2 regions of the Cytobacillus sp. IB215316 genome follow, and region 2 is predicted to be linked to the other one. Evidence: a T-box and tRNA genes for the amino acid it is inferred to sense, from the RefSeq annotation. Region 2 holds a T-box; the other holds one or more tRNA genes.
The links. The T-box of region 2 lies ahead of SLH48_RS01245 (valine--tRNA ligase). A T-box ahead of a tRNA ligase gene usually reads a tRNA of that ligase, here a tRNA-Val.
Positions count from the first base shown of each region.

Region 1: it has a tRNA-Val gene. The T-box ahead of SLH48_RS01245 (valine--tRNA ligase) is inferred to sense a tRNA for this amino acid. The anticodon was not compared.

Region 1 covers NZ_JAXBMC010000012.1:19,325-26,936, forward strand. Annotated here, with positions in the region: gene SLH48_RS16730 (hypothetical protein) at 1-226, opposite strand, end outside; gene SLH48_RS16735 (hypothetical protein) at 476-886, opposite strand; gene SLH48_RS16740 (hypothetical protein) at 1,095-1,367, opposite strand; gene SLH48_RS16745 (beta-propeller fold lactonase family protein) at 1,459-2,508, opposite strand; gene SLH48_RS16750 (hypothetical protein) at 2,929-3,324, opposite strand; gene SLH48_RS16755 (hypothetical protein) at 4,281-4,463, opposite strand; gene SLH48_RS16760 (hypothetical protein) at 4,566-4,919, opposite strand; tRNA gene SLH48_RS16765 (tRNA-Val) at 5,645-5,717, opposite strand; gene SLH48_RS16770 (ubiquinol-cytochrome c reductase iron-sulfur subunit) at 6,539-7,057, shown strand; gene SLH48_RS16775 (hypothetical protein) at 7,169-7,612, shown strand.
Region 2 covers NZ_JAXBMC010000001.1:273,673-281,284, forward strand. Annotated here, with positions in the region: gene hemL (glutamate-1-semialdehyde 2,1-aminomutase) at 1-306, shown strand, start outside; gene spoVID (stage VI sporulation protein D) at 467-1,531, shown strand; gene ysxE (spore coat protein YsxE) at 1,540-2,577, shown strand; gene SLH48_RS01240 (hypothetical protein) at 2,623-2,814, opposite strand; T-box leader at 3,326-3,574, shown strand; gene SLH48_RS01245 (valine--tRNA ligase) at 3,709-6,333, shown strand; gene SLH48_RS01250 (folylpolyglutamate synthase/dihydrofolate synthase family protein) at 6,668-7,612, shown strand, end outside.

The sequences.
Region 1 (7,612 bases), on a different contig from region 2:
CAATCCCGACACCCATAGGTACTCCCGATTCCGACGTTAATTCGACCTCACCTTGCAATCCAACTGGCCTACCGTTGTATACTTCAGCCGTATTATTAGTTGTATCATTCATATTCCTGTTTAAAGTAATTATATTATCTACAATCAATAAACACGGACAATCACACGTTTTTTCCTTACCAGTAGCACTCCCGCAACATGTACTTACTTTCTTGTATTGACCCATTGTTATTCCTCCACAATCGCAGATTAATAAAGTATATTATGCCAATATTTATAACCGTGATTGGACGTAAAAACGAAACAACTACACTTACATTTGCTTTTGTTCTGTCTACTATTCTATCGATAAGCGATAACCCTATTCATCCTCCTCTTTACCGCCCTTAAACCGCTTGATCTACCTACGCTTTACTACATTATCCTGCATACAATTAACCTTCTGATTCAAGGCGAAAGGGTTGGGCTTGCAGGCTTAACTACATAACTCTGTCATTCCATCGAGAGATACAAGTACATTTAGGTCCACTCCACTCATAACTATCACTTCTATTTTGGCTACATTTAGGAATGAAAAAATTTTACTAGAGATACTGCCTACACCATTTAATTTTAAGGTTATAGGCTGTATAATACCATTTGATGTAAAATTAATAACTACTTCACCCATCCCATTAGGATTTGTTATACCATCTTTTAACTCTGCCTTACCGCGTATTCCAATTGCTCTACCGTTGTATACTTCTGCTATATTATTATTCGTACTATTTAAACCGTTATTTTGAGCACTTATAACATCCGCGAGCAATTGACACGGACAATCACTCGTTTTTCCTTCCTTGAATGTACTCCCGCAACAGGTACTCACTTTTTTATATTGACTCATCGTTCGACCTCCGCTATCACAGTTTAATACGGTATATTATGCCGGTATTTATAACCGTGATTGGACGTAAAAACGAAACAACTACACTTACATTTGCTTATGTCCTGTCTACTATTCTATCGATAAGCGATAACTCTATTCATCCTCCTCTTTACCGCCCTTAAACCGCTTGATCTTCTCTTTAATATCCCACACACTCAACGTTTTGTTACTGTCTCGGAATCCAGTTATCGGAGTTTTCCGGGTTCAAGTTTTCGCGGAAATATTCGTATGCAAAGTAAAGCAAGTCGCGTTCGCCACGGTGAATTCGGTTAAAACGATCTAGCTTTTCGATTAGTTCGAAGTAGTCTTGCATAATTTCGACCGGCATATCTTCGGCTGAATTATACTCAGCGTCAATTAACGTGATAATTTCGTTTATTTCTTCAATTTTGTGCTGGCGCTCATCATAATCTAGCCATTCGCCATTTTCCCACGCCATAAGATCGTCCTCCTTTCCGTGTTAGTTCACGCGAAAAAGCTCGCCGGTTGATGAGCGAGCGTGAATTTAGTTTAGGTTAGGTTAGATTATATTAATCCGGTGTAAATGCAATCGCCTCAGGACTTGTTCCAACATCAACGGTTGCGATTACTGAATGCGTTTTTACATCAATAACACCTACCGTTGCATCACCTTCATTACCAACATAAGCTAACGTTCCCTCCGGACTGAACTCTACGAAACGGAGGTTATCATCTATTTGAACTGTAGCTATAATCGATTGTGTTTTTACATCGATGGCAGTAATCGTATTTCCGTCACGAGCATCTACATAAGCAAGTTTCCCGTCAGGTGATATCGCTATATTACTTGGACTGTCGCCCGGATTAGCTACCGGTAGTGTAGCGACAACGGAGTGCGTTTTCACGTCGATTACTGTGACAGAGCCACTTGTTGAATTATCGCCTTCATTTACGACATATGCGAGTTTCCCGTCCGGAGTAAATCTAATATTAATCGGATCTTCTTCCACTCCAACAGTTGAAATAACTGAGTGTGTCTTTGTATCGATAACTGACACATTTTCATCATCTTGGCATACTACATAAGCTAGTTTCCCATCAGGTGTAAAAGAAACGGCTCTTGGATCTTCACTAACATTGATTGTCGCTATCATACTATGAGTCTTAACATCTATAGCAGCTACAGAAGAAACACCACCAACGTCTTCACGATCACATACGTAAACTAATTTCCCATCAGGGCTGATTGCTATAGATTCAAGTTGTCCTCCTATATCAACAGTATCAATGACAGTATGAGTTTTCGTGCTAACCACTGACACACTTGCATCACCTTCGTTTACTATATAAGCAAGCTTACTATCCGGAGTAAAAGCGATACCTACGGGCGAAACTCCTACTTGAATAGTTGCAATAACCGAGTGTGTTTTCGTATCAATAACTGACACGCCACTAACCCCTAATCCACTGAAAGTAACATAAGCTAGTTTCCCGTCAGGTGAAATTGCGATATTATCTGGGCCCGGTCCCACCAAAACGGTAGCAATTACGGAGTGTGTTTTCGTATCAATAACGGAAACGTTAAAGGAACTAGCATTCATTACATAAGCCAGTACCATATCGTACCGACCTCCTTACAATCGTTTTTACCAATGTATGCGAGTTAAAGTCAAAGTGATTTTTTGAATCCGCACTGTTTTTCGGTCAGATGAAGGCTATTCGCTAAGGTGGCTTGTGGGTCAGTCGTTTTCCCCTTGCGACCACACTCCGATTTGTGTATATCGCTGTATACGTCATTCGTTTCTAGTTTACATAATAGCAACTATAGGAACCAACATACGATCACATGCGTTGATATGACCGCGTTCCTAACGCATGTAAATTTATCAATCATACACGATTTTATACATCGTTGATATGACCGCGTTTCTAGCTTGTCGAACTCCCTTTATTCGCTAAAATAGTGCATACAATTAACCTTCCGTTTTAAGGTGGAAGTGTTCGAGGTACCGCGCGTCAGGTTCGGCTTGTAGACTTATTTACTTACAAGGCTCATTCACTGCTCCCCAACGCATTAACCCTTCTACAGGGTCCGTACCAGCCACAAACACTACTTCAATTCTAGTTACATTATCGCATGTGAAAAATTTGTTAAATTGATTGGCATTTAAAGTTATAGACTTGTTTAATGTACCATTTGAAAAAAAGTTAAATACGACTACATCATTCAAGTTTAATGTTGCTAAAGTTAATAGCACCGTACCTACAATTCCAATTGCTTTTCCATTATATAATTCCGATGTTGTATTGACGCTATCTACCGAGAAATTTGAAGTAATATCACCAGTAAACAATAGACAAGGACAATCGCACGCTTTTTCATCCTTTACGATTGTACTTCCACAACACGTACTTACTTTCTTATACTGAGACATCGCTCAACCTCCATAATCACAGATTTACGATATAATATGCTCGTATTTTTACCCTGATTGGACGTACGACCTCAACCGACATCAAGTTCATCCTACAATTCCCCTATCTATTCGTCAGTGTCTACCGTTTGCTTAAACCGTTCGATCTTCACTTTCACATCCGACATACTAACGCCTTCCTCTTTATCTATCGAATCGATTTCGACCTTCTCCGTTAACTACTATGCACCTGAAACAACGTCCTAAACATCGCAGCATTACTATCCTTGATTATGTGATCGGGTATATCGACTCCATTACTTCCGGTAATCTATCGAGTGAATTGCGCATAATCTGACGATTTAATTCTTCGTTAAAGTGATCGAGCTTACGCCATCCTTTGTTATGTACGTTCTGTAACGCATACCTCTTCGGCTATTTCAGCGTACTTCATTCCGTTTCTTTTCGGCATTGCTAATATCGTAAATGCCGTTATTTGTGCTTTTGTTAAATTCCGTACCATACTTAACGCCCTCCTTTCCGTAATACTTTGCGAATACATACCGATTTAATAAGTTCAAAACCATTGTGCCGCATTTCGCCTTGCTCAAGTCATCACTGTCCATTAATACCTTTCCTCGCCGATAATTTAATAACCTGCGATAAAGAGGACAGCGACGAATGAGAGAAACGAATGAGGCGCAATCTTAGTCGGTAGACAAAGATTAAGATATATTTCCGCTCCTAATCGCTACATCCCTTGTCGCTCTATGGTGAACCCTGTTTTTGGTTATGGGAATAAGGTCACACTCATTATCATTTACGTTATTCTAATTGAGAATAAATACCTTTTCTTCACGTTAAAACATGGTGAGTAATGTATCGTCCGGCTTCTTATTCTTATGATAAAACACGCTAGGATTAAACGTGTATCGCTCCGGCTCACTACCAACTTTAATCCTCGCACCCTGCTTGCGTTAACCTTTCACAATATAAAAAGCTGACCGTATTAACGATAAGCAAATACTCTCCAACTCCCGAAGTGCCTGCGTTGCTTTCTTTGCTTCACGTTGAATAGCCCTTAACCCAGTAATAACATCAGGCACCTCAACATTTAATTTCACTGTGAATTCGCCAACTTCGCGCTGTGTTTGCGCCATGTTAGATTGACTCCTTTTTCGGAATCTAAAAAAGCCAACCACGCTGAATGCGATTAGCTGTAAAACACCAAAATATTTACTCAACCGTCTAATCAAAACGAATTAATTAACCATACAATACCGCAAACAAACTATGAAATGAGGTAGAATAATGAACGCGTATGTTTCAAAATCATCATGTTGCGGTAGTACTGTATCTACAGCCAAAGAACAAACTGCTTGTTGTGATTGTCCAGTAATTACCGACCAATGCTCAGGGAGAATTGAGCGAGAGTGCGGTAGTCCAACATTTTCCTTTTTTAATGGAAATACTATAGGATCTGTAAACGGTACAATTAACATAGAACCTACAACAACGTGTGAAATACTGATAGTAGTAACCTCAAACGGGATGGATTTTCCTTTAGGTCCTTGTATTGAAGGAGATGTTATATGCATCTCATATAGAAACGTCACTCAAATAACTCTAACATGTACTAATGGAAGTACAGGAGAAATTTGTGTGATAAATTATAACTTTACTATCACTGAAAGATGTATATCTAACACTGTTGTTTCAAGCAGTCCTTTGAGATAGCGTTAACTCGCGCACTGACCGCCTCCTTTAACTAATATTGACCAATCGCTCTCAGACAAAATTATCTTCGTTGAGGACGACCATTTTAAGACGCGTATTAATAGTCACTGGAGATAATCCGACTTCCCTGTCTTTACTGGCTTTATATTTATGATCTTCAAATTTCACTAGTCTTTCACGCATAAATACAATATAGTCTCTAATGGTATCTTCCGTAATACACTTTATATTTCGATCAATTCCGTTGCGATCTAAATAATCAAAAAAAACCCTAGTTGTGATCGTACTATTTTAGAGTTTTCTCCGCACGACCTTCGGCTATTTTAATCACTTTTAATCGTGAAAACAATTCTTCTAAATCGTTGATAGATTTCTTTTGCCCGATTACTCTTGCGTTTTTAGTAGCTTTACTACGTCGTTATGTTGCCATAATATTCGTCTCCTTTAAGTAAATTAACTAAACGAATATGATGGATAAATACCTCTACAGCACCGCTACCTTGCGGGTTAATGGGAGCGTAACCCTGCGACTAAGCCAAAGCACAAGTCAATGGAAATAAAAAACGCTAGAACCTTTGAGTTATCAAGGATCCTAGCGTTAGGATGATTCCGACTGGTCTCGAACCAGCGACCTCTACCCTGTCAAGGTAGCGCTCTCCCAGCTGAGCTACGGAATCACAATATATTGTTGTGAATAATTAATATAATAGCTTGATATATTTGAAATGTCAATATCTTTTCATGACTTCAACTCAACGATCTCTTATTGTTGGTTTTCGAATTAAGTAACATATATACACAACTACCCTTGGAGAGTTCATTTCTTTTGAAAAACTATGTTCAATATATTAAATCCTTTTTTACTATGATAATTTGGTGACAAAAATATAAAATTTTTGGATAAAAACCTTTTTATTTTAATATGATCGTGTGTGGGACTCCTTTAGGAAAAGTTGACTCCCTATTGTTACGAAAATATGTTCTCTGATCTTACAGAAAATAAGGGCTAGATGTAACCTTAAGTTCCATAATACCATTTATCAAAAAATGACTACCCTTACGTCGATGAAAAACATGACTGATATCAGGTTGAAGCTCTATTTATATCTACAAAGGTATGTATTTATTTGGTTGTGATGATGTGGACTATGGGACGATTTGACCTTACATAGATGAAAATGAAGGATTTTGCTTCGTGTATAAGTACAAACTAAAACAGCATATCAATGTAAGAAAAACATTTTCACTTATTGTAGATAACACTAAATCAAATTATATAGCCTTTATTAAGAACAATGCTTTTATAACTTATTTTCACAAAAACTCAATACGTTAAATGAATCTCATACAAAGAAAACATGTTCTTCTTGCTTACCTTATTAGAAAAATAATAAAATGAAGAAAAAGAATAAATCAAGTCCAAAGGTTTCTTCCTTATCAAAATACATAAAATCTTCATAAATTTACGCTATTATAAACTTTATAAGGAGGTTAAAATATGATGGAGAAATGGAATAGGAGAACGTTTTTAAAAAACGGTACTAAAGGTACTCTTGGTATGTTAACGCTTGCTGTTGTACCAATAAGCCTGACTGCATGTAATAATGAGGAAACAATAGATACTAGTTCTTTAGCAAAATTAGGCTTGTTAGATGATATAAAAAAAGGTCCTTTTCCTAAAAAAATAAATTATTCAACAACTATTAAAGATGCATGGGTCGAACAAAAAAGAGAAGGATTTGTGTATGTAAATGTTGATCCTGAGAATGCGAATAACCTATTAATTATGTCTCCTGTATGTACTCATTTGGGCTGTATTGCTGGTGAGGTTAGCGATGATGAAAAAAGTGAAAGTAGTAAGGAACTAACATTTTATTGTCCTTGTCACGGCGGAGAATACGATGAATTCGGTATAAATATTGGTGGTCCACCTCCACGTCCTCTTGACATCTTTCAACCCATTATACAAAACAATGAAGTATATATACCAGTACTAAGTAGCACAGAACGTACTTAAGTTTTCAAAAGGGTTTTTGGTTAATCTAGTAAAACTCAACTTAGTTCCCATTTCCAGTAATTTATGAAAAGAGCCTTTAAAAACCAACAACTAATTGTCGTAGGTGAAGTTATGGAAATTCTAAAGAAATTAATTATAATTATTGTTGTATCGTTAATCCTTCATTCGGCTTGGGAATTCCTACAGTGCGGGATTTTTTATAATATGTCTTCGATGTCAATTGTTGAGCCACTCATGTGGCAAGCAATATTTGGGGACGTTAATATGACCATTATTTTATTTCTTTTACTAACATTTATTCACGGAAATGATAAGTGGATATTTAATAAATTTAACAAAGTCACTTATATAATCATTTTCTTATATGCGTTAGCTTTAAGTTTTTATTTTGAAAGTTCAGCACTATATACTGAAAGATGGTCTTACTCAGAATATATGCCGTTCGTATTAAATACAAACATTGGACTTATACCAGTTATTCAATTAATTGTTCTATTCCCTCTAACCTTCACCATTAGCAGGTTTATACTTAAAAAATTGAAAAGTGGGAGTTGA
Region 2 (7,612 bases):
AAAGCAGATCTTTTAGAGGAAGGTCTTTCAGCAGCAGCACGTAAATATGAAATTCCACATACAATCAATCGTGCTGGTTCAATGATCGGCTTCTTCTTTACAGATGAAGAAGTAACAAATTATGAAATGGCAAAAAAATCTAATTTAGCTTATTTTGCAACATTTTATCAAGCTATGTCTGAACAAGGTGTCTTTTTGCCACCATCTCAGTTTGAAGGACTATTTTTATCAACAGCTCATTCACATGAAGATATTCAACATACAATTCACAGTGCGGAAAAAGCTTTTTCAAAGCTTAAATCTTAAGTAAATGAACATAGAAAAAGAAGGTGTAGATAAAGTGTACCATCAACTTTATCTACACCTTTTTCATGTTTTATCAACGTTTTATACATAAATGATCAATTTCATTCATAAATCTGTAATGTCATAGTAAAAATGGTACTTGTTTGAAAGGAGGAGTAAGGTGACACAAGAAGAGCAATCGTCGCTGCGATTTTCAATTGAAGAGTCGGTATGGTTTCAAAAGGGACAGGAAGTCTCAGAACTTTTATCAATTTCTTTAGATCCTGATATTATGATTGAAGAGCATGATCAATATATTACAATTCGTGGTTCGCTTCAGCTATCAGGTGAATACAGAATAGATGAAAATGCTGTACATGAAGACGTCAGAGAGTTTCCTGGAAGGGTTGTTAATACTATTATTACACGAGAAGATGGTGTAAGTGAGCTAAAGCATGTTTTTCCTGTTGATATAACAATTCCGAAGACTCGAATTGATCGTATGGATGACGTGTATATTTCAATCAATTCATTTGACTATGAAATTCCTCAAACAAGGTGTTTAGAAGTGTTTGCAGATCTTTCTATAAGTGGAATATATGATCATCACCAATCTGAGGTTATAAGAGAAGGTGAGTATTATGAGGAAATCATTGAGCATGAAGAGGGACAGGAAGGGACCGAACGAGTAGAAGTAAATGATGTCGATTCAATGGGAAATGTAAAAGATGGAGAAGATGTGGTGCATGTTGGAATTGAAGAAGACTTGTATGATCCATTCGAAGTTGAAGTCAGAAAACAAGTAGAAGAAGATGTTTTAGATTCAGCAGAAAGTGCTGAAAGTAATGTACCAAATGTAGATGTATATAGCCCTCAGGTTGAATTAAAAGGTAGAGAAGAAACTGATTTAGTATTAAACTTTGAAAGGCACAGTGAAGAACGTAATGAGGTTCAAACAAAGGAAATAAAGGTCAGAGAAGAAGCGATGATAGGGGACGAATCTGAAGCAAAACGTGATGAGAATGCACTATATTTAACCAAGATATTTGGCAAAGAGGAGCATGAAAGCGATTTTTCACAAGTGAAAATGTGTTTTGTTCAACAAGGTGATTCCGTGCAAACCATATCAGAAAGATATGATGTATCTGTTCAACAGCTTTTACGAGTAAATCATCTCGAACAAGAACATGACATTTATGAAGGTCAAATATTATATATACCTATCTACATCGATAGCAAAGTTTAGTAATTAACATGACTACGAAAAATGAGGGTCATGATAAAACAGCAACAGTATTAAATTATCATAGTCCTATCCTAGCTAAATATGGAATAATACCCGATCAGGTTGAGCAGATTGGAAAGAAGCTTGTCAAAGTACATTCCAAGTCAGGAACGTTCGCATTGAAGAGATTGGATGGTAAATATCAAGACGGTTCATTTATTAAGACAATGCAATCTTTATTCGAACGTGGATTTACGAATATTATTCCTATTTATCGAACTAACAATGGAAACTTTCTTGTACACTTCGACAATAATTGTTTTTATTTAATGCCATGGTTTCAACATGAAAATCGTCAAGGTTTCTTTCAGCAAATGATGCGAGAATTAGCGAGACTTCATTATATGACATCGAAGGACATAGTGTATACGAATAATCAAATAGCAAAATCATATAATGATATAAAAGCATCATGGAGAACTCAAAGGGTCTTTTTGGAAAGGTATATGGAAGTGTGTGAAAGTAAATGGTATATGTCACCATTTGAATTGCAGTTTGTTACGTATTTTCACGAAATCATGCAAGCTATTCATTTTGCTGAACGAAATCTAGATCAATGGTTTGAAATGACCGAACAAAAAAAGCATTCTCGAGTTTCAATCGTACACGGGAATGTTTCACCTGAACACGTCGTAAGCAACGATAAAGGGAAAGGTTATTTTATTAACTTTGAAAGGTCATCTATCGCTTCTCCTGTATATGATCTAGTTACATTAATACACCGGACATTAAAAACGTACCCAGTGAATAACCATGAATGTGTAGAGTGGATTCAGCATTATCAACAATTTAACTCATTAAAGGAAGAAGAACGTTTTTTGCTATACAGTTACGGTTCATATCCTGAACAATTATATAATATTGTTCGAAAACATTTAGCAAGTTCAACAAATAACAATGAGCTTCAGAGTACTGAACAATTACTACGGGCATATTGGCAAATGAAAAACATTGAGTTTGTTATAATGCAGTTAATTGACGGAGAAAAAATGACTAGTAACGAATAAAAAGAATCCCATATATAACATATCATATGTTGTATATGGGATTTTTTATATCCAATTGAATTCAAATGCTACTGCAATAACGACTAACAAAGCAAGTATAAACACATCAAACGTAGTTGGAAAAAAGATGGTACGAAGTAATTGAAAGACCGCAATAGGAATGATCATTTGTCCACAAATATCGCGAAGCTGACGCGCCCATGGTGGAAGTGAAAAAGGTGTGTATTTCCGTCTCATCGTTAGCCTCCTTACATTTAAGCTAGTGATTTTCACAGCTACACTTTTCTTATGGCTGTTTTCGAATTTTTAGTTGTTTTTCGTGCTAACATATAACTATGCAAACAACTAGGATTTAATGGACATATTAGTATTGTAAATCACAAGAGTATTTCGGAAATTTCAACAAAGTTTATGAAAAGAGCCTTTCATATAGATGAGGTTTTAGGGAATTGTAGCGGTTTAAAGAGGAGAAAACACTTGGAGCAATCAGTAGTATATTTTAAGTCCATGATCACCTCAACTGAAAACAGCCTTTACAATAAATACTCGTAAATAAACATATATTAAAGTATGCCATCATCAATGAAATAGTGCATTCACCCATCTAATTTGCTAACTAATGAATAACTTTTAAAAAAATTGGTTAAGATGATTGACGACAAAAACAATTTTTCGGTAGTATATAGAATATAAATATGATACTATTGACAAACATATAAGAGATGCGTTCATGTTCATTGAACAATATCTAAATGCGTAGACAGGGAAGAGTACAATAGGTAGCTCCTTCAGAGAGAGAAATTTATAGCTGAGAAATTTCTTAGGATCGCTATTATTCGAAAGTCACCCTTAAGCTGCTTCTTTGAAAGATCGATGTGTCAATTAGAAGAAGCCGGATGCAACCGTTATTTGTTTAAGCGCTTAAACTTCATTGTGTAATAATGTAGTTTAAGAATTAAGGTGGAACCGCGGAAAATAAACTCCTTTCGTCCTTTTTTGGATGGAGGAGTTTTTATTTTTTAGTTAGGTTTTGCTTTTCGCAATTGATTGGCGTTTTTCGAACGTTGCGTTGCTATTTTAATTTTCTTAAGTTATTAGTCAGGAGGAACTAACATGGAAACAAATGAACAAATGCTATCGACAAAATACGATCCAAATAAAGTTGAAAAAAATCGATATAAGTTTTGGCTTGAAGGAAAATATTTTGAGGCAACTGGAGATAGTGAAAAAGAACCTTATACAATTGTAATACCCCCACCAAATGTAACAGGCAAGCTACATTTAGGTCATGCTTGGGATACAACATTACAAGATATATTGACGCGTATGAAACGCATGCAAGGGTTGGATGTTCTTTGGTTACCTGGAATGGATCACGCTGGTATTGCTACTCAAGCAAAGGTCGAAGCAAAGCTACGTGAACAAGGAACATCTAGATATGATTTAGGAAGAGAAAAATTTGTTGAGGAAACGTGGAAGTGGAAAGAGGAGTACGCTAGTCATATTCGTCAGCAGTGGTCAAAGCTTGGCTTGGGTCTAGATTATTCACGCGAGCGTTTTACACTTGATGAAGGGCTTTCTAAAGCTGTTCGTGAAGTTTTCGTAACATTGTACAAAAAAGGTCTTATTTACCGTGGAGAGTATATCATTAACTGGGACCCACAAACGAAGACAGCCCTGTCAGACATTGAAGTGATTCATAAAGATGTGCAAGGTGCATTTTATCATATGCGTTATCCACTAACGGACGGTTCAGGGCATATCGAAATTGCTACAACACGACCTGAGACGATGCTTGGAGATACTGCTATTGCAGTTCATCCAAAGGATGAGCGCTATAAGCATTTGATTGGAAAAACAGCTAAACTACCAATAATAGGAAGAGAGCTAAAGATCGTAGGTGACGACTATGTTGATATGGAGTTCGGATCTGGAGCAGTAAAAATTACTCCAGCCCATGATCCAAATGACTTCGAAATTGGTAACCGTCATAATCTTGAAAGAGTTCTTGTTATGAATGAAGACGGAACGATGAATAACAATGCTGGTAAATACCAAGGGATGGATCGCTTTGAATGTCGTAAGCAAATTGTGAAAGATTTAGAAGAGCAAGGAGTACTCTTTAAGATTGAGGAGCATATGCATTCAGTAGGTCATAGTGAACGAAGTGGAGCTGTAGTTGAGCCATATTTGTCAACACAATGGTTTGTAAAAATGCAGCCATTAGCTGATGAAGCGATCAAGTTACAGCAAACAGGTGATAAGGTGAATTTTGTTCCTGATCGCTTTGAAAAAACGTATTTACGTTGGATGGAAAATATTCGTGATTGGTGTATTTCTCGTCAATTGTGGTGGGGACACCGTATTCCTGCTTGGTACCATAAGGAGACAGGTGAAGTGTATGTAGATCATGAACCACCAGCTGACGTTGAAAATTGGGAACAAGATACTGATGTATTAGATACTTGGTTCAGTTCAGCGCTTTGGCCATTTTCAACGATGGGATGGCCTGATGAATCTTCATTGGATTACAATCGTTATTACCCATCGAATGTTCTCGTTACTGGTTATGATATTATTTTCTTCTGGGTGTCAAGAATGATATTCCAAGCTCTCGAGTTTACTGAGAAACGTCCTTTTGATGATGTATTAATACATGGACTTGTACGTGCTTCGGATGGAAGAAAAATGAGTAAATCTTTAGGAAATGGTGTAGATCCAATGGATGTCATCGACCAATATGGTGCTGATTCCTTACGTTACTTCCTGGCAACAGGTAGCTCTCCAGGTCAAGATTTACGTTATAGCACGGAGAAGGTTGAAGCTACTTGGAACTTTGCTAATAAAATATGGAATGCATCGCGATTCGTAATAATGAATTTAGATGGCCTTAAGTATGAAGAAATAGACTTAACAGGAGAGAAGTCAGTAGCAGATCAATGGATATTAACAAGACTTAATGAGACAATTGAAAAGGTTACTACTTTAGCAGATAAATATGAATTTGGTGAAGTTGGTCGTGTGTTATACAACTTCATTTGGGATGATTTCTGTGATTGGTATATAGAAATGGCTAAGCTCCCATTATATGGGGATGATGTCAAGGCAAAGAAATCGACACGAAGTGTATTGGCATATGTGTTAGATAATACTCTACGCTTATTACATCCGTTTATGCCTTTTATTACCGAGGAAATTTGGCAAAATCTACCTCATGAAGGTGACTCCATAACAGTTGCTAAGTGGCCGCAGGTTCGTTCAGAACTTTCAAACGAACAAGCTGCAAATGATATGCACTTACTCGTTGATATTATTCGATCAGTCCGCAATGTTCGAGCTGAAGTGAATACACCAATGAGTAAGAAGATTAAGCTCCACATTAATGCAAAAGATGAGAATGTAGCTACTCGTCTAGAAGACAATCGTTCATATATCGATAGATTCTGTAATCCAAGTGAATTAATGATCGGTGTAGGATTACAACCACCTGCTAAGTCTATGACAGCGGTAGTAACGGGTGCAGAATTAATTCTACCACTTGAAGGCTTAATTAATATTGAAGAAGAAGTACAACGTCTGCAAAAAGAATTGGAAAAGCTGAATAAAGAAGTAGACCGTGTACAAAAGAAATTAAGTAATGAAGGTTTCGTCAACAAAGCTCCAGAAAAAGTAATTGCTGAAGAACGTGCAAAGGAACAGGATTATGTTGAAAAACGTGAAACAGTTCGTGCTCGTATCGCGGAACTGAAAGGATAATACATTAATAAAGAGCGGATTCATGTGAAAGGCATGATGAATGAGGAGCATTTTCTAAAGATTATTCAAAATTCATTTGTAGACAAATGAATGATGGATAGACTAAAATATAACACGAACCCGAGAGGGTTCGTGTTTTTTGAATATAACAAAGCTGCAGTGTTTGCGACGGATAGTCAAAGAGCTGCACTTTTCTATAATCTAGATCCTTTAAGTCCTAGATATGATTTAGGCATTAAAATAAGCTTTTAATAGATCACACAGAGCTTTAGATTGGCAGGGAATATTAGAGGGGCAAGAGCTTCACGTTAATTGTTACTAAGGAGGAGTTTTTATGGTAGTTACATATAAGGAAGCTATAGATTGGATTCATTCACGACTTCGTTTAGGTATGAAGCCAGGACTAAAAAGAATGGAGTGGATGATGGAGCGTTTGGCTCATCCTGAACAACATATTAAAACAATTCATGTTGCTGGGACAAATGGTAAAGGTTCGACGGTATGTTATTTGCGAACAATTTTACAAGAGGCAGGCTACAACATAGGTACTTTTACATCACCTTACATTGAACAATTTAATGAACGTATTAGCATCAATGGTGTTCCAATTCATGATGAGGAAATCGTAAGTTTAGTTAATGAGATTAAACCCTTAGCAGAACAGTTAGAACATACTGAGTTAGGTTCGCCTACCGAATTTGAAGTAATCACTGCGATGGCATTAGTTTATTTTGCAAAAACAAAGCAAGTTGACCTCGTAATCTTTGAAACAGGTCTAGGAGGTAGGTTAGATTCTACGAATGTTATTGACCCATTGTTTTCCATTATTACGAATATCGGGTTTGATCATACTGCTATTCTTGGCGAGACAGTTGAAGAAATTGCATATGAAAAAAGTGGAATTATAAAGCCAGACTCACCAGTGATTACTTCGGTTGAACAGGAAGAAGCCTTACAAGTCATTTTAGCAAAAGCACAGTCTACAAATTCTCAAGTATATCAATATAACCTCGATTTTACTATTGCTAATTATCAATCAACAAAAAGCGGTGAATCATTCTCAATTAAGACTCCTTTTTTAACAATAAATGATCTCAACTCTAAGATGAAAGGTGCTCATCAAGTGAAAAATGCGGCTCTAGCAATTATGGCAGCCGTATATTTGAAAACACATTTTTCAATGACCATAGAAGAAGTCCATATTCGCGATGGAATAAAGAACGCATTTTGGGCTGGTCGTTTTGAATCGCTAATGGCAGAACCGATGGTTATCATTGAT